Regions from separate parts of the Brucella sp. BE17 genome, predicted to be linked through region 3. Evidence: predicted binding sites of a transcription regulator. Region 3 holds the regulator's gene; each other region holds the start of a gene.

Region 1 (5,084 bases), 770 kb from region 3:
CTCGGTGGCCGATGCACTCAGTGCAGGATTGAGACCAAACGAAACCATGGCGCCAACGAGGGCGCTCAACACAACAAATTTTACTTTCATAACCCTACCGTCTTGAATTTTTTTATCAGGACGCGCCCGTCTTGGGGAAGGCCGCCCGTTCTTGTCTGTCCCTTGAGCCGTCTACGCTTGATGCCCGCTAGGTCCCAAGGATTGGCAGAGGATTTGAAGGCCAAATGCAGCCGAAGATTGATTATAAAAGTAAAATCACATTACAGGTTGAAACAAAACCCTTGCTCGTATCAAAGCGGCAAACCAGTCATGACTCATCACCAGCCCACCCGCCAGCAGGCTTAATTTTTTGAAAATTTTAGATAAATTCTAATAAAGCCCGTCCGCATACCCAACGATCATCAGGCCGCTCAGGCGGTAACATTCTGCAATGAAAAAATAAGCCTGTAGAGGGTATCTATAGTAGAAAAATCAGCCACGCCATCTACATTTTGTGGACGAAAATGACGCTGGAAGGCTTTCACGACTGTTTCCGTGCTCTCGTCGAACACGCCGCTGATCTCAATTCCATAGCCATAAAGTGCCAGCATCGATTGCAGCGCCTCGACAGGTTGTCCCTGCTCCCCACGCGACAAAAAGCGCCCACCCTGAATGGGGGCTGCCTCGATATAATGCCCTAACCCCGCCTGATGCAGTTTTTGCCACGGGAAGTTATGGCCCGGATCCGTTTTGCGCGCTGGGGCTATGTCGGAATGCGCAAGCACATTTTCAGGCCGGATGTTGTGACGCGCACAAATATCGCGACATAAGGCAATAACAGCGTCGATCTGGGCTTCCTTGAACGGCGGATAGTTTTCCAGATCACCCGGATTGACGATTTCAATCCCAACGGAAGCGGAATTGATATCTGTTTCGCCTTTCCAGACGCTTTGCCCAGCATGCCATGCGCGCGCCTTCTCGGAAACCATCTGCACAATCTGCCCATCTTCGTGAACGAGGTAATGCGCGGACACTTCGCGTTGCGGGCACTTCAAGATATCGATCGCCTCTTGCACGGTCGCAAGGCCTGTATAATGCAGAATCAAATAGACGGGTGTCTTGCCATCGCGGCGCGGCCCGAAATTCGGTGAGGGATCAAGCGCGGCTGCGGGGAAATCAGCTGTACCCAGAAGCAGACCGGCTGAAACCGAAACAGTATTTCCATTCGTCTCAGTCATGCCGCAGCCTCCAGCCGTTTCGATATGCTTGCCCAGGCCGCGTTTATGGCGGCAAGACGCGCATTGGCAATAGCGATAAATTCCAATGGCAGGCCTTCGGCAACAAGCCTGTCGGGATGATGCTTCTTGACGAGAGAGCGATAGCGCCTGCGCGCCTCATCGAAGTTCACACCGCGCTCGAGACCGAGGATGGCATAAGGATCATTGTCTCCGCCTTCGACATGGCGCACGGCAATGCGCTCAAAAGCTTGCTCGTCAAAGCCGAAAATCCCCGCCACCGCGTTGAGAAAGGCCATTTCCTTCTCATGGACATATCCATCCGCCTTGGCGATATGGAACAGCCCGTCGAGAATATCTTCGAGAAGATGGCAGTCGGGCTGATCTGCCTGGCACAATCCTGCAAGCTGACGAGCATAGGTTTCAAACCCGGCCACGTCCTTTTTGGCAAGATCGTAAAGGCGGGCGACATGCGCCGACTCTTCTTTCGGAACGGCGAAAATATCCTGAAAGGCACGAATTTCGGCCTGCGTCACGACGCCATCGGCCTTGGCCATTTTGGCTGAAAGCGCAATCATGGCAATGGAAAAGGCAACGCGCCTGCGGGTGTCTGCGTCACCTTCAAAAACGGTGCGCACGGCCTCAATAACGCCTGAAATGGCGTTCGCCGCCACAGACGCTACAAACTCACCAATGCGGACCCAAATTGACATGAGGCTTTTCTATCGAATTCCAAAGGCACTGAAAACCGCTTACAGGCGCTTATACGGTAAAAAACATTTGTTTGATTAAGTGCGCTGCAGGATACCGATCCAATTAAAGAAAATTCTCTTATTAAGCATTTGTTTTAGAATACTATTTTTAAAAGCCCGTTTTAAACTTTTCGGGCATGCGCTCCATTCAGAAGCGGCTTTAAATATCTATTGCTGTCGGCTTTCGAAAGAGCGTTGCGCGGCAATGGCCGCAGCTTCTCCCGCAGCCTCAATTTGCTGCGCGTCCTGCCCCACCGAACGGGCGGCAGACTGCGCATTCTGACGCGCGCGCTCGATTGCAGCGGCCTTTTCCTCTGGCGTTAAAACACCGGAATTATCGCGCAGATTGCGCACGAGGTCAGGACCTTTTTCCACTGCTCCATCCGGCACCGACGCACCCGGTTGCAAGGCCCCGTTCTCCTGAGGGGGCTGGGCTGTGGATGTCTCGTCGTCATTCTTGCCGCAAGCAGCAAGTATAACAAGCACAATGGCAGATACGGAAAACAGAAAATTACGGTTCATGACCAAAGCAATAGCCCAAGAAACGCCATGTTTAAACTCGGAAAACGCCAGATGTCCGTCTTTCCTTTGAAATTTTACCGTACCCTTCACTTCAACCACTCCTTCGAGGGCAAATGGCGACCCGGAAAACCGAGCCGCCATCAATGTTTCTTCTAACAGACGTCTGCACACAATCGCGTTAGTTGGAAGGCGCGGCCCCAGGATTAGCCGGTGCAGAATCCGGATTAGCCGGTGCAGGAGCTGGCTCTGGTGCCGGTGCCGGGGTAGATGGCGTCGTTTCACTTGGCGCGGATGGCGCTGGTGCATTGCCAGCGTTGTTGCTGTTGTCGTTGCAGGCAGCAAGCCCCATCAGCGATGCGGCAGCAAGCGATGTGATCAAAATCTTCTTCATATTGGCTCTCCTTCCTAGTACGGGCCAGTTCGGGGGGAATGCCCGTTGAGCATACGCAATATTGTGCGAACACCCCTCTGCTCTTCATGAAAACCCGGCTTCAACCGGTTTCCCATGTCTATGGTTGAGACAGGCAAAAACATCCTGCCTATCCCCACCATCTCAGGTGAAAACGGCACGACGGTGAAAATGTTTCCTCAAATAGTCTTAACGGCCGTAATAAAGCGCCAGTATTGCAGTAACTTAACCGGGCATACCGCTGTCAGAAAGCCGTAATTAATTCGTCACGCCCCTGTCATGGCACAATGTTTAACTTGCGCAAATCATGGTCCGGCCTGATCCAATCAAGATGGCGATCAAGTTCTGTAGAGGGGGAAATTATGACAGACCATGCCTCAGACGGTGCAATTCTCAAACGCGCTGTCACACAAAATCATGCAATGTCGCGGGCAGGAATCTCCGAAAGACTGTTCGCCTGGCTTTTCAAAGGGCTCGTCTATCCGCAGATTTGGGAAGACCCCGAGGTTGATATGGCCGCCCTCGCCATCCAACCGGGCCATCGCATCGTCACGATAGCATCGGGTGGTTGCAACGCGCTGTCCTATCTGACCGCCGACCCGGCCCGCGTCGAGGCTGTCGATCTCAATCAGGCCCACGTCGCCTTCAACAGGCTGAAACTGGCCGCCCTCACGCAACTGCCGGATTATTCCGCTTTTTATCGGTTCTATGGCAAGGCCGACGACAAGGCCAACCTGACTGCCTATAAACGCTTCATCCGTCCGCATCTCGATGCACAAAGCCGTGCCTACTGGGAGAAGCGCAAATGGAACGGGCGTCAGCGCATTTCTATTTTCTGGCGCGATCTTTACCGGCACGGATTGCTCGGTGTTTTTATCGGCATTGGGCATCGCGTGGCGCGCCTTTACGGCATAGACCCGCGCGATCTGCTGAAATCGCGCAGCATGGAAGAGCAGCGTACCTTCTTTGATACAGCACTTGCACCTCTGTTCGAAAAACGCATGGTGCGCTGGGCTACTGCACGAAAATCCTCGCTGTTCGGCCTTGGCATTCCGCCACAGCAATACGATGCGCTGGCAACCGCCGGTAATGGCAGCATGGCGGATGTCCTGCGCGCGCGTCTTGAAAAACTCGCCTGCGGTTTTCCGCTCACTGAAAACTATTTCGCATGGCAGGCCTTCGGACGCGGCTATAGCGGTGACGAAGAGACCGGACCGCTGCCGCCCTATCTTTCACGCGCCAATTTTGAAACGGTGCGTGCGCGTGCCGAGCGCATGACGGTCGAGAATGCCAATTATACGGATTTTCTAGCGGCAAAGCCCGCAGCTTCAGTGGATCGTTACATTCTGCTCGACGCACAGGACTGGATGAACGATCATCAGCTCAACGCTGTCTGGAGCGAGATCACCCGGACCGCAGCACCCGGCGCACGTGTCATTTTCCGCACGGCTGCCGAACCGAGCCTGCTTCCCGGTCGCCTCGCACCGGAAGTTCTCGACCGATGGGAATACCGGCAAGAGGAATCGCGCGCGCTGCATGAGCGCGACCGCTCTTCGATCTATGGCGGTTTTCATCTTTATACTCTCAAGGAGGCGTGAAAGCTTGCCCGGCCCTCGCATGCAAAACGGCGATCATGCCAGCCTGATGGACCGGATTTATCGATACCAGCGTCATTTCTATGATGCTACGCGCAAATATTATCTTCTGGGGCGAGACCAGATGATTGGCGAACTCAATGTCCCCGAAGATGGAAGTGTGCTTGAGATCGGCTGCGGCACAGGCCGCAACCTCATCAAAGTCGGGAAAATCTACCCGAACGCAAAACTCTACGGTATCGATATTTCAGCGGAAATGCTTGATACAGCCCAGAATGCCGCGAAGCGTGCCGGGATTATCGGGCGCACCAAGCTGGAACGCGCCGATGCAGCACAATTTGATCCCGGAACGCTGTTCGGAAAAAGTGGCTTTGACCGTATTTTCATCTCCTACGCCGCCTCAATGATCCCGCAATGGCAAACCGTCATCCGCGAAAGCATGCGCCATCTTTCACCGTGCGGCCAACTGCATATCGTCGATTTCGGCAATCAAAGCCATTTGCCGCGCTGGTTCAGGCATAGCCTGCTCACATGGCTCGACTGGTTTCATGTCACCCCACGCGCCAATCTTTTTGATGCGTGTGAAGCAATT
Region 2 (5,084 bases), 1.2 Mb from region 3:
TGCCAGCACCGGGTTTTGTGGCATCGGTGGAAAGTATCTGCCGCCAGCGTCGGGCACCGGGCTGGCCGCTGAAAAGCCCGACCATGTGGCGACTGATATGCGAAAGCCTGCCGCCGGACGCTATATGCGCATCGACATAATCGCACATGGCATCGATCACTTGCGCCATATCGAGAACCCTCGTCGGCTCCCCATGAAGACGCGCATCCACCTCGGCCAGTAATGCGGGATTGTGATAGGCAGCACGCCCCAGCATCACCGCATCGACGTGCTTTAAATGATCTTCCGCCTCATCCAATGTCGTAATGCCGCCATTGATTGCCACAAAGACCGACCCCAGACGCTGCTTGAGACGATAGACGCGCTCATAATCAAGCGGTGGAACCTCGCGGTTTTCCTTGGGCGACAGGCCTTTCAGCCAAGCCTTGCGGGCATGGACCCATAAAGCATCCGCACCCTCGGCGAGTACGCGATCAGCGAGATTATCCAGCGCCGTTTCCGTATCCTGATCATCGACACCAATACGGCACTTGACGGTCACGGGAACGGACACCGCATCTTTTATCGCCGCAATTGCGCGGCCGACGACATCGGGCGTCAGCATCAGACACGCACCAAAAGTCCCCGACTGAACGCGATCCGAAGGGCAACCAACATTGAGGTTGATCTCGTCATAGCCAAAATCGGCTCCGATTTTGGCAGCCTCAGCAAGTTTTTGTGGATCGGAGCCGCCAAGCTGCAACGCCACCGGATGTTGTGTAGCGTCAAAACCAAGCAGCCGTTCGCGCGGCCCGTGGATCGCAGCATCGGCTACAACCATTTCGGTATAAAGTAGCGCGCGGTGCGAAAAGAGCCTGTGAAAGAAACGGCAATGGCGGTCGCTCCAGTCGATCATGGGGGCAACGGCGAATTTTATATCAGGATAATTTGAAATATTATCAGTCATTTGTTTGTGTTTCCTGATATTATGATAGAGAGTATTCAAACCTTGGTACCATATAGGACTTGCCACCTATTTTCAGCAGTGCAGCAAATTTGCTCCGAACCCTATAGCGTCGCAATTCTGGACTTATTGGCACAATATGATGGAATGCAGCAACCTCTTCCCGATTCTCGTTTTCCATCCTGCAAGGACATCGGCGTGACACTTTCCCCCTTTGGTAAATCTTTTGACGCTTTTCTGTTTGATATGGATGGCACGATTTTAAGCTCTATCGCTGCCACAGAACGCGTCTGGGGCGCATGGGCTGAAGGCCACGGCATCGATCGGGAAACATTCTTGCCAACCATTCATGGCGTACGCGCATCCGATACAATTCGCAGGCTCGACCTTGGTCTGGATGTGGAACGCGAGGCCAAAAACCTGCTGGAAGCGGAAATGCAGGATCTCGATGGCATTCATCCCATCGATGGCGTTGCCGCGTTTTTAAAGGCTTTGCCGCAAAACCGCTGGGCTATCGTCACCTCCGCGCCGCTTGAGTTGGCAAAACGTCGTATGGCAGCGGCTGGCCTACCCATGGCGACAACAATTGTTTCGGCAGAAGACGTCAGTCACGGCAAGCCAAGCCCCGAATGTTTTGAGCTTGGCGCTGAAAGACTTGGCTTCAACCCGCACAACTGTCTGGTTTTTGAGGATGCCCCGGCCGGAATTCTCGCGGGCGAGACAGCTGGCGCTTCTGTTCTCGTCGTGACGGCAACGCATCTCCATTCCCCAAAAACATCCCGCGCAAGCATCAATAGCTATCGCGAGCTTGATCTCGTCATCGAGGAAAATGGAAAGCTCGGCCTTGCGATGATAGCCTGATCAGATCACCCGCTGTCCTTCGCGCCATACAGTGCGGATGATTGGCACGTGATCAGCCATCTGCACGCGCACCAGATCGGCGCGTTTGCCCGCAGCAATCTCGCCGCGATCATCCAGCCCCACCGCTTGGGCCGGGTTGAAGGATACCAGCCGAATGGCATCGGGCAGCGAGACCTGGTCGAGCGTATCGGCCAGAAAAAACGCTGATTGCATCATGCTGGCCGGGATATAATCGGATGAGATAATGTCGAGATGTCCCGCCTCAACCAGTTCACGCGCCGAAACGTTGCCGGAATGCGAACCGCCGCGCACCACATTCGGCGCGCCCATAAGAACCGACATGCCTGCCTGTTTCGAGGCCTCGGCCGCAGCGTGGGTTGTTGGAAACTCGGCCACGCGAATGCCCTGAGCATGGGCTTCTGCCACGTGACCGGTCGTTGCATCGTCATGACTTGCCAGAATAATACCACGCTCATGGCAAAGCTCGGCAATAGCCTTACGGTTCCTGTCCGCATATTGCTGTGACTGGCCGATGCGGCGCTCACAATAGAGGCGGAATTCTTCTTCCGAAAGCTTGTTCCTGCCGAGGAAATACATCTTATAAGCGTCAATATTGGTGAATTGCCGCTGACCGGGGGCATGATCCATCAGCGACACCAACCGGATCAGCGGATGCGCTCCAAAGCGCTCGAACGCGTCGAGACAATCGGGTGCTGAAACCTCGCAGCGCATATGTAGAAAATGATCGGCGCGCAACCGCCCTGCCTCACGTCCCTGCGCAATGGCTGTAGAAAGCTTTAGCATGTCGTCGATATTGGTCGGAGCATCGTCATCAAGACCAATACGCAAGGCATCGAAAACCGTGGTGATGCCGGAGGCGGCAATCTGTGCGTCATGTGCCTGCACGGCGGCAATCGGGTTCCAGCGCACCTTGGGTCGCGGTGCATAATGGCCTTCCAGGTGATCTGTATGCAATTCGACCAGCCCAGGCGTCAAAAAATCGCCCTCCAAATCCTCACCGATGGCAGAAGGTCCGCTGGAGATATCGGCAATCGTGCCGTCCAAAATCCTGATGGTGCCGTCGATCACTTCACGGCCAAGAACAATGCGCGCATTGCGCAAAATAGTTTCAGTCATTATCGATTACGGCCTTCCCACTGGTCGCAGAGCGCGGACCTTCTTTTCACCGCCCGTCAGCGGATGCAGCGAGTGTATCTCAAAAGGTGTACCTTTTTCCGGCTCCACGAACAGGGCAAGATTGGATATCTCTACCGAATCGTCAAGCAAGGGCGCGAAAAACTCGTCCAGCCTGCGTTCGATGCGCGGGCGATCCTGTTCATCGACCGGTCCGGTCAGCGTCATGTGAAAACGGAATTCTTCAAAAACATAGGGATAACCCCAGCGCTCCAGATTGTGACGTTGTGCTTCGCTTAGACGTTCGGGACGACGTCTGGCGATTTCAGCATCACTTAGTGGCGCACGAAAGCGATCAAACGCCACCACGACATCATTGGCCAGTTGATTGAGTTCAGCCACAGGTTCTTGCGGCACGAGCGCAAAAAAAGGGCCGATGCCCTTTAGTACAAGGCGCGGGATAGTCACAGGCAAGGCAGCAGAGGTGAAATGCATCAGCGCTGACAGAAGATCGTTTTCCGTAAAACCGTCTTTGAGCCGGAAAGGCGCTTTCATCGTACCGTGAAAGCCGTAACGGCGGGGTTCTTCGGTGAGATTTACGATTTCTGCCGGGGCGAACGAGCGAATCGCCGGAGCTTTGACGGCCTCCCCGCTAAAGGCGTTGCGACCCAGCCAGTTGGCGGCAACTTTCAAAAGCGCGTCGCTTGATGGCGGCGTGTAATAAATCGCATAACGCATATCAAATTCCTTGCTATGAAAGCCTTCGCACGACTGAAAATCTACGGCTCGATGCGGCTGGCGGACCGTTATAGCAGGATTGTGGCAAGTCGATAAAGCGTTGATGACATTCCCCAACTAACAAAGCAATTTTACATCGCTGCAAATTGGTATAGGCCTCTGACATTGCAAGTGAGGAGATCAATATGAGCGGCTTTGCTTCCATCGGGGAATGCATGATCGAGCTTTCGGGCGAAAATGGTGACCAATGGCGCATGGGCTTTGCCGGCGATACGCTTAATACGGCATGGTATGTGCGTGCGCTTGCCGACAAAGCGATGCCGGTGGATTATGTAAGCGCCTTTGGCGAAGACAGTTTTTCGCAGAAGCAGCGGGTATTTTTGACCTCGAACGGTATCGGCATTGCACACAGCCCGATTATTGCCGGGCTTCATCCGGGAGTTTACGCAATCACGCTTGAGGGTGCCGAACGTTCGTTTACCTATTGGCGCAGCGAAGCCGCCGCCCGACATTTGGCCAGCGACCACGCAGCGCTGGAAAAGAGCCTTGCCGGACGCGATATCATTTATTTCTCAGGCATCTCGCTTGCTATTATTCTGCCGGAGCATCGGACGCAATTCTTTGAGATATTACGGCAATGCCGTGCCGCCGGATCCCGGATCGCCTTCGATCCGAATTTCCGCCATCAGCTCTGGCCTGATCGCAAGGTCGCACAGGACCTCATCAGCGAAGCCATGCGGCTGTCCGATATTGCACTGCCGACCTTCCCCGACGAGCAGGCGCTATTTGGCGACAAAGATGCTGCAGCTTGCGCCGAACGTCTAGGCAGACTTGGCGTGAGTGAAATCGTCGTCAAGGACGGGACCGAGCCTGCATTGGTGCTTGCCAACGGCGAGCGCACGGAAGTTCCCGCTGTCGCGGCACGGGCCGTGGATACCACAGGCGCGGGCGACAGCTTTAACGGAAGCTATCTCGCCGCGCGCATAGCAGGGCTTCAGCCGGTGGCGGCGGCACAAAAGGCGCATGCAGTCGCAGCGCGTGTGGTTGAAGCACGCGGTGCGCTGACACCGATGGAAATGGCTCGCGCCGCTTTCGGTGAATAATCATTCTTTGGAAAAGGCGAAGCGGCTTTCCTGCGCGTAGATTTCACCGGGGCGCAGGATAGCCTGCGGAAAATAGGGATATTCGAGCGAACCAGGCCAGACCTGCGGCTCCAGACAAAAGCCCGCATGTTTGCCATAGGGCTTTCCAGTCAGGCCGATACAATCATTGGCCATGGTATTGCCAGCATAGAATTGCAAACCGGGTTCGGTCGTTGCAACATCGAGTCGGATGCCAGAGCGCGCAGCCTTCACCGAAGCGCATGACCGTATCGGCCCCCGCATTGCGGACAAGCAGAAATTGATGT
Region 3 (5,084 bases):
GGTATGGGAACTTGAGGCCCGCGGTGTGGAAGAACATGGCGTTCTTCAGTTTGGGATGCCGTTTGCCCTTCAGCACCGCATCGGCTGCGGCTTGCACATCCGGCAATGCCTTTGAATTCATTTTGCGACTGAGAACACCGGGCGCGAACTGGTTCTTCTGACCGACGACGCCGCATACCGTGCCGGGATACCGGCCAGAGGCGAGACGGTTCATGACAACCGTACCCACAGCGACGAGGCCGTCCGGGCTTGAACGATTTGATTCGAAGAACATTGCCCGCTCAAGGCAATTGCGGTCTCGCGCCGTGTAGGTGTAAGTCTTGACGCCATTGACTGACTTGACGTGACTTGTCGACGCCGTCTTATCGCTCTTTGCCGAGGAACCGGTCGTCGTGCAACCCGTCACCAAAAAAGGTGCTACAATCAATCCCGCCAGAACAGGCAGCTTCCATTTACCCACGCGCGTCAATGGCACACTCCATAGCTCGGGTTCACTCGCATATCTGAACCCTTCATAATCAGCCGGTCAAAAAGCATAAGCGCACGGCTGGGGTGCAATTTTGAAAATGGACGAAGATCAGTTTCTCGCGCCCGTTACTTCACTTGTCATATCCAAAGTTTTGTAACTTTTAGGCTAAAAAATGACGAAAGAGCAAATTCTGCAATCGCTTCTTTGACGCCTTGCTGACTTGGAGTAAACCATTTCGTATTTTTCAATCGCCGCGCAAATAGTTCAAAATCATTAATATTTTCTTAAATATACATGACCTTGACGAGATGGATGGTATTCGTTGTAATTCAACGGCTTGCAATACGCGTCACAACATTACCTTAATCTGAAAAACTTCTTCCACCAAGGTTTTCTTCTTGAAAATGATCGCCGAAGAACATCAACCGGCACATATTTCTGACTACGTAACGGTTCCATGAACTTTGATGTGGTGAATGTAATATTACGTGAAAACAGCCGGTTTTCATCTTTATGACGAGGCGAATCACTGGTGTTGCTTGGCGCAGATATCAAACAAGGCCCGCCTTCCAGCTGGAAAGCGGACCTTGAATTCAGTGCGGAAAGAATTCAACCGAACGAGTAGCCAGCTCCGCGCACGGTGCGAATGGGATCAAGACCGCGGCTGACATTGATCGCCTTGCGCAGGCGTCCGACATGCACATCCACGGTACGGTCATCGACATAGATGTCCGGACCCCAGACGCCATCGAGCAACTGGCTGCGCGAAAAGACGCGGCCCGGCGACATCATGAAATATTCCAGAAGGCGAAATTCTGTCGGTCCGAGACGAATTTCCTTTTCCTTGCGGTAAACGCGGTGCTGCTGGCGGTCGAGCACCAGCTCGCCCACTTTGAGCACATGCGAAAGCAGGCTCGGATTGGCGCGGCGCAGCATGGCCTTGACGCGGGCCAGAAGTTCCGGCGTGGAAAAGGGCTTGACCACATAGTCGTCCGCACCAACGCTCAATCCCCGCACGCGCTCGCTTTCCTCGCCACGCGCGGTCAGCATGATGACCGGCAGACGTTCCGTTTCCGGCCATTGGCGCAGACGGCGGCAAAGCTCGATGCCAGAAACGCCCGGCAACATCCAGTCTAGAATGAGAAGGTCGGGCACATTTTCACGCAACGCGATTTCCGCCTCATCCCCCCGCAACATTGTATCGACGTGATAGCCTTCGGCTTCCAGATTATAGCGCAGCAGAACGCTCAACGCTTCTTCGTCTTCAACCACAGCGATTTTGGGTACCTGTGACATGCGGTATTTCCTGTTCAAATCCGCGAACGGCAGATCAAATCCCCCAGTATCGATCCTGTGCCGTCGCGCTATTCCTTCATGCTCCCCGCCAAAGCGACAATGGTCGGTCTGCCTCAGCTTGGCGTATCCACGACGATGCCGTGGCTAAGATCGTCCTTGGGGCGTTCCGTGGGCATCTGCAGGCCAGTCACGATATAATAGACCGTCTCGGCAATATTGGTGGCATGATCGCCGATACGCTCGATATTCTTGGCGCAGAACAAAAGATGCGTGCAGGCCGAAATATTGCGCGGATCTTCCATCATATAGGTCAGCAACTCGCGGAACAGCGAGGTGTACATCGCATCAATTTCGTCATCGCGATCACGCACCACATTGATCTGCTGCACGGAGCGCGTCGCATAGGCGTCAAGCACATCCTTCAACTGCGTCAGGGCCAGCTCTGCCAGCGTTTCAAGACCGCGATAAAGCTTGATCGGCTGCCTCGATTCGGAAACAGCAGCAACGCGCTTGGCAATATTCTTACCCAGATCACCGACGCGCTCCAGATCGGCTGAAATGCGGATCGAACCAATGATCTCACGCAAATCCACAGCCATTGGCTGGCGCTTGGCGATAATCATGACAGCCTTATCGTCAATCTCGCGCTCGCTTGCATCTAGAATGAGATCGTCGGAAATCACGCGCTGGGCCAGCGCATTGTCGGCATTGACAATGGCTGCCACGGATTGCTCGACCATGCGTTCGGCATGACCGCCCATTTCGGCGATCTTTTGCGCAAGGAATTTCAGTTCATCGTCATAGGCACTAACGGTATGCTGAGCCATAATAAACCTCGTTATGGAAATCGTGAGAACCCGTCAGCCAAAGCGTCCGGTGATGTAATCCTGGGTGCGCTTTTCGGTCGGTGCCGTAAACATCGTCTCGGTATCGCCCACTTCGACGAGATTGCCCAGGTGGAACATGGCCGTGCGCTGCGACACACGTGCCGCCTGCTGCATGGAGTGGGTCACGATAACGATGGTGTAGTTCTGGCGCAATTCGTCGATAAGCTCTTCCACCTTGGCGGTGGCGATAGGATCAAGTGCCGAGCATGGCTCATCCATGAGGATTACTTCTGGGCTGACTGCAATGGCGCGAGCAATACACAGGCGCTGCTGCTGGCCGCCTGACAGGCCAGTGCCTGCATCGTGCAGACGGTCTTTCACTTCCTCGAAAAGGCTGGCCTTCTGAAGGCTGGTCACGACGATTTCTTCCATATCGGCCTTGTTGCGCGCCAGACCATGGATACGCGGTCCATAGGCCACATTTTCATAAATGGTCTTTGGAAACGGGTTCGGCTTCTGGAACACCATGCCGACACGGGCGCGCAGTTCTACCACGTCGATTTTTGGATCGTAGATATCCTCGTCATCGAGCGTGATCTTGCCAGTGATGCGGCAGCCCTCGATGGTGTCGTTCATGCGATTGAGCGAGCGCAGGAAGGTAGACTTGCCGCAACCAGAAGGACCAATCAGCGCCGTGACCATCTTTTCCGGCACCTCCAGATCAACTTCGAACAGGGCCTGCTTCTCACCATAGAATACACAAACCTTGTCGCCGCGCATCTTTACGGAATTTGCGTTGGCGTTCATCTTTTCTCCTACGGCTTTCTCGAGAGATCGTTCTGTCATCAGATTCATTACTTGCTCTCCCGTTTACCAGCGGCGCTCAAAGCGGCGGCGCAGAATAATTGCTGCAATGTTCATTACGGCCAGGAACAGAAGCAGGACGATGATAGCGCCTGATGTCCGTTCTACAAAGGCCCGCTCCGGTTCGCTGGCCCACATGAATATTTGCACAGGCAAAGCGGTCGCCGGATCCATCGGTGTAGTCGGCATATTGGCGACGAACGCGACCATGCCAATCAGCAGAAGCGGGGCGGTTTCACCAAGCGCCTGCGCCAGACCAATGATCGTACCCGTCAGAATGCCGGGTGCTGCCAACGGCAACACGTGATGGAAGACCATCTGGGTTCGCGATGCACCAAGCCCTAGGGCTGCTGCGCGAATGGAAGGCGGTACGGCGCGAAGAGCTGAGCGCGTTGCGATAATGATGGTTGGCAGCGTCATCAATGTCAGAACCAGACCGCCGACGATCGAAGCCGAGCGTGGCAGGCCAAAGAAATTGATGAACACAGCCAGACCCAACAGGCCGAACACGATCGAAGGCACGGCAGCCAGATTATTGATATTGACCTCGATCAGATCGGTAAAGCGGTTCTTCTTGGCAAATTCTTCGAGATAGATCGATGCTGCCACACCAATCGGTAGCGCCAGAACCAGCACGATCAGCATCATATAAGCCGACCCCACCAGCGCGACACCCAAACCAGAGGTTTCTGGTCGGCTGGAAGCGCCGAAGGTGAAGAGGCCCGTGTTAAAAGCCTGCCGCATGATGCCTTCTTCCGAAAGCGTATTCATCCATCCAACCTGCTGGTCGGAAACTTTGCGGTTTGCTTCGGGCACGGTCAGATCGATCTGTCCTTTGAAGGCGGAATCGATATCTGCACCAACCAGAACCGGAATGGTCTGCGTGGTTCCGATGATCGAAGGATCCTTCATCACCATCTGACGCAGTTGAACGCGCACGCCATCAGATGCGAACTTTCCAAGTTCACGCATGACGGGGCGATTGGTCGGCGACACGCCAAGCTTTTCCGCCAATGCATTACGCACGAGAAGCGGATAATTTGCGGCAATCAGTACGCTATTGTCCGTCTCGCGCTTGTTGGACGGATCGATCACCTGCGCATCGAGTTTGACAGGCAGATAGAGCGTGGTCTGCCCAAATGCCGTATAGCCCTTGGAAAACACCGAAAACAGCAGGGCAAACAGGAAGAACACACCGATTGCAATGGCAATGACGCCATAGATACGGAAGCGGCGTTCGGCAGCGTAACGGCGCTTGATACCGATATCGCGGCGCGGGGGCTTTGCGGATGCAGCGGCACCGTTGATAGTTGCGTCGGTCATTATTCGTACTGCTCCCGGTACTTGCGAACGATATAGAGCGCAAAGATGTTCATGATCAGCGTAAGGACGAAAAGCGTGATACCCAGCGCAAAGGCGACCAGCGTTTGCGGCGAATCGAATTCAAGATCACCCGTGAGCTGACTGACGATCTTGACGGTGATCGTTGTCATCGCCTCGAACGGATTGACCGTCAGGCGAGCTGCAACACCGGCGGCGAGCACCACGATCATGGTTTCACCGATAGCGCGCGAAGCCGTCATCAAAAGGGCACCGACAATACCCGGGAGGGCCGCCGGCAAGACGAC
Region 4 (5,084 bases), 1.1 Mb from region 3:
AAAATAATTTTATGCGTTACAGATCAGGTCTGTATGGGAAATATATCTGGCAGTTTGAAATTATATGACTTTTCGTTCAACGGCGGCAATGGCATCATAGCCATAAAGCCAGTCCATGTCTTTCAGGAAGGCTTCGGGCGGTCGGGCGGCAAACAGCAGATTACGGCCAAGGGCGAGAGGCCCCCCCGCATGATAGGCGAAGCGGTTGAGTTTGCCGCGTCTGGCAACCGCGGCAAGCCGTGTCTTGCGCACGGCGTCATAATGGCGAAGCGCATTGTGCGTGTCAGATTGCTCCAGTGCCTGCGCCAGCGCCGCAGCATCTTCGATGGCCATGGCGGCTCCCTGTGCTGCGAAGGGTGTTACAGCGTGCGCTGCGTCACCCAGCAGGATCAGGCGGTTGTTGCAGACGAATTGCGCATCCTTCATTTCAAACAGCGGCCAATAGGTCCAGTCGGGAGACACTGCAATGACATCGCGAACCGCATCACACCAGCCGCTATAGAAGGATTTGAGCCGTTGATGATCGCCTGTGCGTGACCATGTTGCGCCAGGATTGTTACCATGGGTTATGGCGACAAAATTGAAGAATTCGCCACCTTTGACAGGATAGGCAATGAAATGCACCCCGGCACCCAGCCATGCTGAAACGGCTTTGTGTTCTGGCAAGACTTTTGTGAACGAAGCGGGCAGGGCATTTTTCGCAAGTGTGGTGCGCCAGGCAATATGGCCGCTGAATTGCGCCGTGCTAAGACCTGCAGCGGCGCGCTGCGCGGACCAGACGCCATCGCAACCGAGAAGCCATGAGGCTTGAAGCGTTTCAGTTTTTTCGCCGCTCCGGATTTCGGCTTTGATCCCGTTACCAGTGCTTTGATAGCGGACGATTTCCGCGTTGAGATTAATGTCAATGGCAGGATTTTCGAGACAGGCGCAAAGCAATGCCGATTGCAGATCGGCACGGTGGCAGACGAGATAGGGCGAATGCCAGCGCTTGAGCGCAATTTCACCTATCGGCATGGCAAGCAGCGGGCGGGCCTTGCGCCCATCGACCAGATAAAGCACATCCGGGCTGACGGCCCGTCCCGCCAGAGGCTCAGCAACACCAAGGCGGGTCAGATGACGCATGGCATTGGGGGCGAGTTGCAATCCGGCCCCGACTTCGGAAAGCTTTTCGGCTTTTTCGCAAACTGTGATCTGCCAGCCACGTGCAGCCAGTTCAAGTGCGGCGCTCAGACCCGCAACGCCTGCGCCTGTGATGAGGATATGTCCTCTCGATTGACTGCTCATGGTGCTTCGTGGCTTATGTGCGCAACGATGCGTCAGGCAGCTTTTTCGGCGGTCGTATTATAGGTGCAGCCAGCAGGTTCCGTCTCGTCGGCGTGCAATGTCGCATTGTAGCGATAGAGCGTCGAACAATAGGGACAGACGACTTCACTTTCGTCGCCCATATCGAGAAAGACATGTGGATGGTCGAATGGCGGGTTGGCGCCAACGCACATGAATTCCTTCACACCGATTTCAATCGCATGATGACCGGCGTCATTCTGGAAGTGCGGGATGATATGATCGGACATGATATGCTCCGCTATTGATATATTGCCAAGAGATTGGGGTGGGTGACATGCACCACCCTCTTTCCGCTCGCATGTATCGCGAATGACGTGTTATCGGAAGCGTTTTCAACAATTCTGGGGACATTTCAAGCGATTTGCTATCAAACTGTCATATAACGGCCATAGGTTCACAATCGAGCCGGGATGTTCTGGCTGGAGCCGGGGTTGAAAAAATGAACGAAAACAGTGTTATGGCAAACGAAACGAGCGATATGGCGGCAGAATTGGCCCCGGAGGGGCAAAAATTGCAGCCTGATACTGTTTCCACAGCACACCAAACTTTGAACGATGACGCGGCTTCTGCGCTTATGAAAAGTCCGGACCGTTTCGTTAATCGTGAATTTTCCTGGTTGCAGTTCAATCGCCGTGTTCTGGAAGAAGCCGCCAATATGCGCCAGCCTTTGCTGGAACGCTTGCGCTTCCTGTCGATCTCGGCAGCCAATCTCGATGAATTCTTCATGGTGCGTATTGCGGGACTTGCCGCACAGGTGCGTGCGGGCGTGGCCACACGCAGCGCCGACGGACGCACGCCGCAGGAACAGCTGGATTTTGTTCTGGAAGAAGTCGGACATCTACAGGAACAGCAGCAGGCACGGTTGCGCGCTCTGCGTGAAGAGCTGGCGCAGGAAAACGTTGAGGTCGTTCGTCCCTCGGCCTTGTCACACAAGGAAAAAGACTGGCTCGAAAATCATTTCCTCGAAACCATATTTCCAGTGCTGACGCCGCTTTCCATCGATCCTGCGCATCCGTTTCCGTTCATTCCCAATCTGGGCTTTTCTATTGCGCTTCAACTTTCACGCCGGGCCGACAATCATCCGATGACAGCTTTGCTGCGCATTCCGGTGGCGCTCAAGCGCTTCATTCAGTTGCCGAGCGAGGGGCAGAACGTCTATCGCCTCGTCACCATCGAGGATCTGGTCAGCCTGTTCATCGGGCGGCTGTTCCCGGGCTATGAAATGCGCGGCGTCGGCACTTTCCGTATCATCCGTGACAGCGATATTGAAGTCGAAGAAGAGGCGGAAGACCTCGTCCGCGTATTCGAGACGGCTTTGAAACGTCGCCGCCGCGGGCAGGTTATCCGCATCGAGTTCGATGGCGAGATACCCGAAGCGCTGCGCGTCTTTGTTGCGACAGAACTGGGTGTTGCCGAAAATCGCGTCAGCGTGCTTGAAGGCCTGCTCGCGCTCAACATGATTTCCGAAATCGTCTCGATCCCGCGCGATGATCTCAAGTTCGTGTCCTATAATCCGCGTTTCCCTGAGCGTATCCGTGAACATGCAGGCGACTGCTTTGCCGCGATCCGTGAAAAGGACATCGTGGTCCACCACCCTTACGAATCGTTTGATGTTGTCGTGCAGTTCCTTCGGCAGGCCGCGGCCGATCCGGATGTGCTGGCGATCAAGCAGACGTTGTACCGCACCTCCAACGACAGTCCCATCGTGCGTGCGCTGGTGGATGCTGCGGAAGCGGGCAAGTCGGTGACGGCGCTCGTGGAATTGAAGGCGCGTTTTGATGAAGAGGCCAATATTCGCTGGGCACGCGATCTCGAGCGCGCCGGTGTGCAGGTGGTGTTCGGCTTCATTGAATTAAAAACGCACTCCAAGATGTCACTGGTCGTGCGTCGTGAGGAGCAAAAGCTGCGCTCCTATGTGCATCTTGGCACCGGCAATTATCATCCGATCACTGCGCGTATTTATACCGACCTTTCATTCTTTACCTCCGATCCTGACATCGCGCGCGATGTGTCGCATATTTTCAATTTCATTACCGGCTATGCGCAACCTGCGGAAAAGATGCGGATTGCCATTTCTCCGCTGACGCTGCGCTCGCGAATCCTCAAGCACATCGATGATGAAATCGCGCATGCGAAGGCCGGACGCACGGCTGCGATCTGGATGAAGATGAATTCGCTCGTCGATCCACAGATTATTGATGCACTTTACAAGGCAAGTCAGGCGGGTGTGCAGGTCGACCTCGTGGTGCGCGGTATCTGCTGTCTGCGTCCGGGCGTTGCGGGGCTTTCAGACAATATCCGTGCCAAGTCGATTGTCGGACGTTTTCTGGAGCATTCGCGCATATTCTGCTTTGGAAACGGGCAGGATTTACCTTCAGATAAGGCTATCGTCTATATCAGTTCTGCCGACATGATGCCACGCAATCTCGACCGTCGTGTGGAGACGCTGGTGCCCATCACCAACGCCACTGTGCATCAGCAAATTCTGTCACAGATTATGTTTGCCAACATAATTGATAACCAGCAGAGCTATCAGCTACTTGCGGACGGCACCTCTCGCCGGATAGAAAAGGAAGAAGCAGAGGAAGCGTTCAACGCGCAGGAATATTTCATGACAAACCCGAGCCTATCAGGTCGCGGCAAGTCGCTCAAATCTTCGGCACCACGCCTGATCGCGCATCGCAAGCGCGCGCAGGCGGAAAGAAAAAGCACTGCATGAGCCCAGTAATAGCACAAGGCCGCCTCAAGGGCCTCAAGCCCGTCGCGGTTATCGACATCGGTTCCAACTCGGTTCGTGTTGTCATCTATGAAGGCATCGTTCGTTCGCCGACGGTGCTTTTCAACGAAAAAATCCTTTGCGGCCTTGGTAAAGGGCTAGTCACCACGGGACGCCTGAACGACAAATCCGTGGAGGCGGCCCTCCGCGCACTCAAGCGTTTCCGCGCCCTGGCCGAGCAGGCGGGCGCGGTTTCCATTCATGCGCTTGCGACGGCTGCAGCGCGTGAAGCCGAAAACGGCCCCGATTTCATTGCGCAGGCCGAAGCCATTCTGGGGCGGCACATCGAAGTGCTGTCGGGCAAGGAAGAGGCTTATTATTCAGCACTCGGCATTATCTCAGGTTTTTTCAAGCCATGCGGCGTGGCAGGCGATTTGGGTGGGGGCAGTCTCGAACTCGTCGCCGTCAACGATCACGAAATCGGCGAGGGGATTACGCTCCCGCTGGGTGGTCTCAGGCTTCAGGACATGTCTGGCGAAGAGCTGCCGCAGGCGGCAAAAATCACCCATGACGAGCTTACGAAAGCCGAATTGCTGGAAAAGCATCAGGGCAAGGTTTTTTATGCAGTCGGGGGTACGTGGCGTAACCTAGCCAAACTGCATATGACGGCAAGACATTATCCGCTGCATGTCATGCATGGCTATGAGATGGACCCCAAACAGGCGCAGAGTTTCCTCAAGCGCGTTGCTAAGGGCAATATCGATACGATGGCCGGCATCGAGGCGGTGTCAAAAAACCGCCGTCAATTGCTCGCCTATGGCGCGACGGTGCTGCTCGAAACAATCCGCCGCATGAAGCCTTCAAAGATTGTGTTTTCAGCACTCGGTGTACGTGAAGGCTATCTTTATTCTCTGCTGCCGAAAAACGAGCAATACCTCGATCCACTGCTTGCCTCAGCCGAAGAACTGTCGATCCTACGCTCGCGCTCGCCGAGGCATGCACGCGAACTGGTTGCGTGGACGGA

Evidence for each region. Region 3 encodes PhoB, which activates phosphate uptake and scavenging genes when phosphate is short. Its sites were predicted from a motif close to TGTCATNNANCTGTCAT; they were not measured.
Region 1: AAIB41_RS06095 (DUF3419 family protein) is a predicted target of PhoB. The motif match lies at 3,162-3,178, and genes of this name have one in related genera.
Region 2: AAIB41_RS04105 (DUF1045 domain-containing protein) is a predicted target of PhoB. The motif match lies at 3,769-3,785, and genes of this name have one in related genera.
Region 4: AAIB41_RS04420 (RNA degradosome polyphosphate kinase) is a predicted target of PhoB. The motif match lies at 1,707-1,723, and genes of this name have one in related genera.

The regions. Positions count from the first base shown of each region.
Region 1 covers NZ_CP154467.1:1,252,395-1,257,478, forward strand. The annotation lists gene AAIB41_RS06070 (transglycosylase SLT domain-containing protein) at 1-90, opposite strand, end outside; gene AAIB41_RS06075 (N-acetylmuramoyl-L-alanine amidase) at 411-1,217, opposite strand; gene AAIB41_RS06080 (DnaJ family molecular chaperone) at 1,214-1,927, opposite strand; gene AAIB41_RS06085 (hypothetical protein) at 2,135-2,629, opposite strand; gene AAIB41_RS06090 (hypothetical protein) at 2,667-2,879, opposite strand; gene AAIB41_RS06095 (DUF3419 family protein) at 3,260-4,495, shown strand; gene AAIB41_RS06100 (class I SAM-dependent methyltransferase) at 4,515-5,084, shown strand, end outside.
Region 2 covers NZ_CP154467.1:832,227-837,310, forward strand. The annotation lists gene dusA (tRNA dihydrouridine(20/20a) synthase DusA) at 1-946, opposite strand, end outside; gene AAIB41_RS04095 (HAD-IA family hydrolase) at 1,142-1,804, shown strand; gene AAIB41_RS04100 (alpha-D-ribose 1-methylphosphonate 5-triphosphate diphosphatase) at 1,805-2,944, opposite strand; gene AAIB41_RS04105 (DUF1045 domain-containing protein) at 2,948-3,676, opposite strand; gene AAIB41_RS04110 (sugar kinase) at 3,862-4,779, shown strand; gene AAIB41_RS04115 (aldose epimerase family protein) at 4,780-5,084, opposite strand, start outside.
Region 3 covers NZ_CP154467.1:2,018,919-2,024,002, reverse strand. The annotation lists gene AAIB41_RS09840 (cell wall hydrolase) at 1-469, opposite strand, end outside; gene phoB (phosphate regulon transcriptional regulator PhoB) at 1,079-1,765, opposite strand; gene phoU (phosphate signaling complex protein PhoU) at 1,879-2,595, opposite strand; gene pstB (phosphate ABC transporter ATP-binding protein PstB) at 2,626-3,399, opposite strand; gene pstA (phosphate ABC transporter permease PstA) at 3,463-4,779, opposite strand; gene pstC (phosphate ABC transporter permease subunit PstC) at 4,779-5,084, opposite strand, start outside.
Region 4 covers NZ_CP154467.1:898,400-903,483, reverse strand. The annotation lists gene AAIB41_RS04430 (FAD-binding protein) at 61-1,284, opposite strand; gene AAIB41_RS04425 (zinc-finger domain-containing protein) at 1,317-1,571, opposite strand; gene AAIB41_RS04420 (RNA degradosome polyphosphate kinase) at 1,784-4,063, shown strand; gene ppx (exopolyphosphatase) at 4,060-5,084, shown strand, end outside.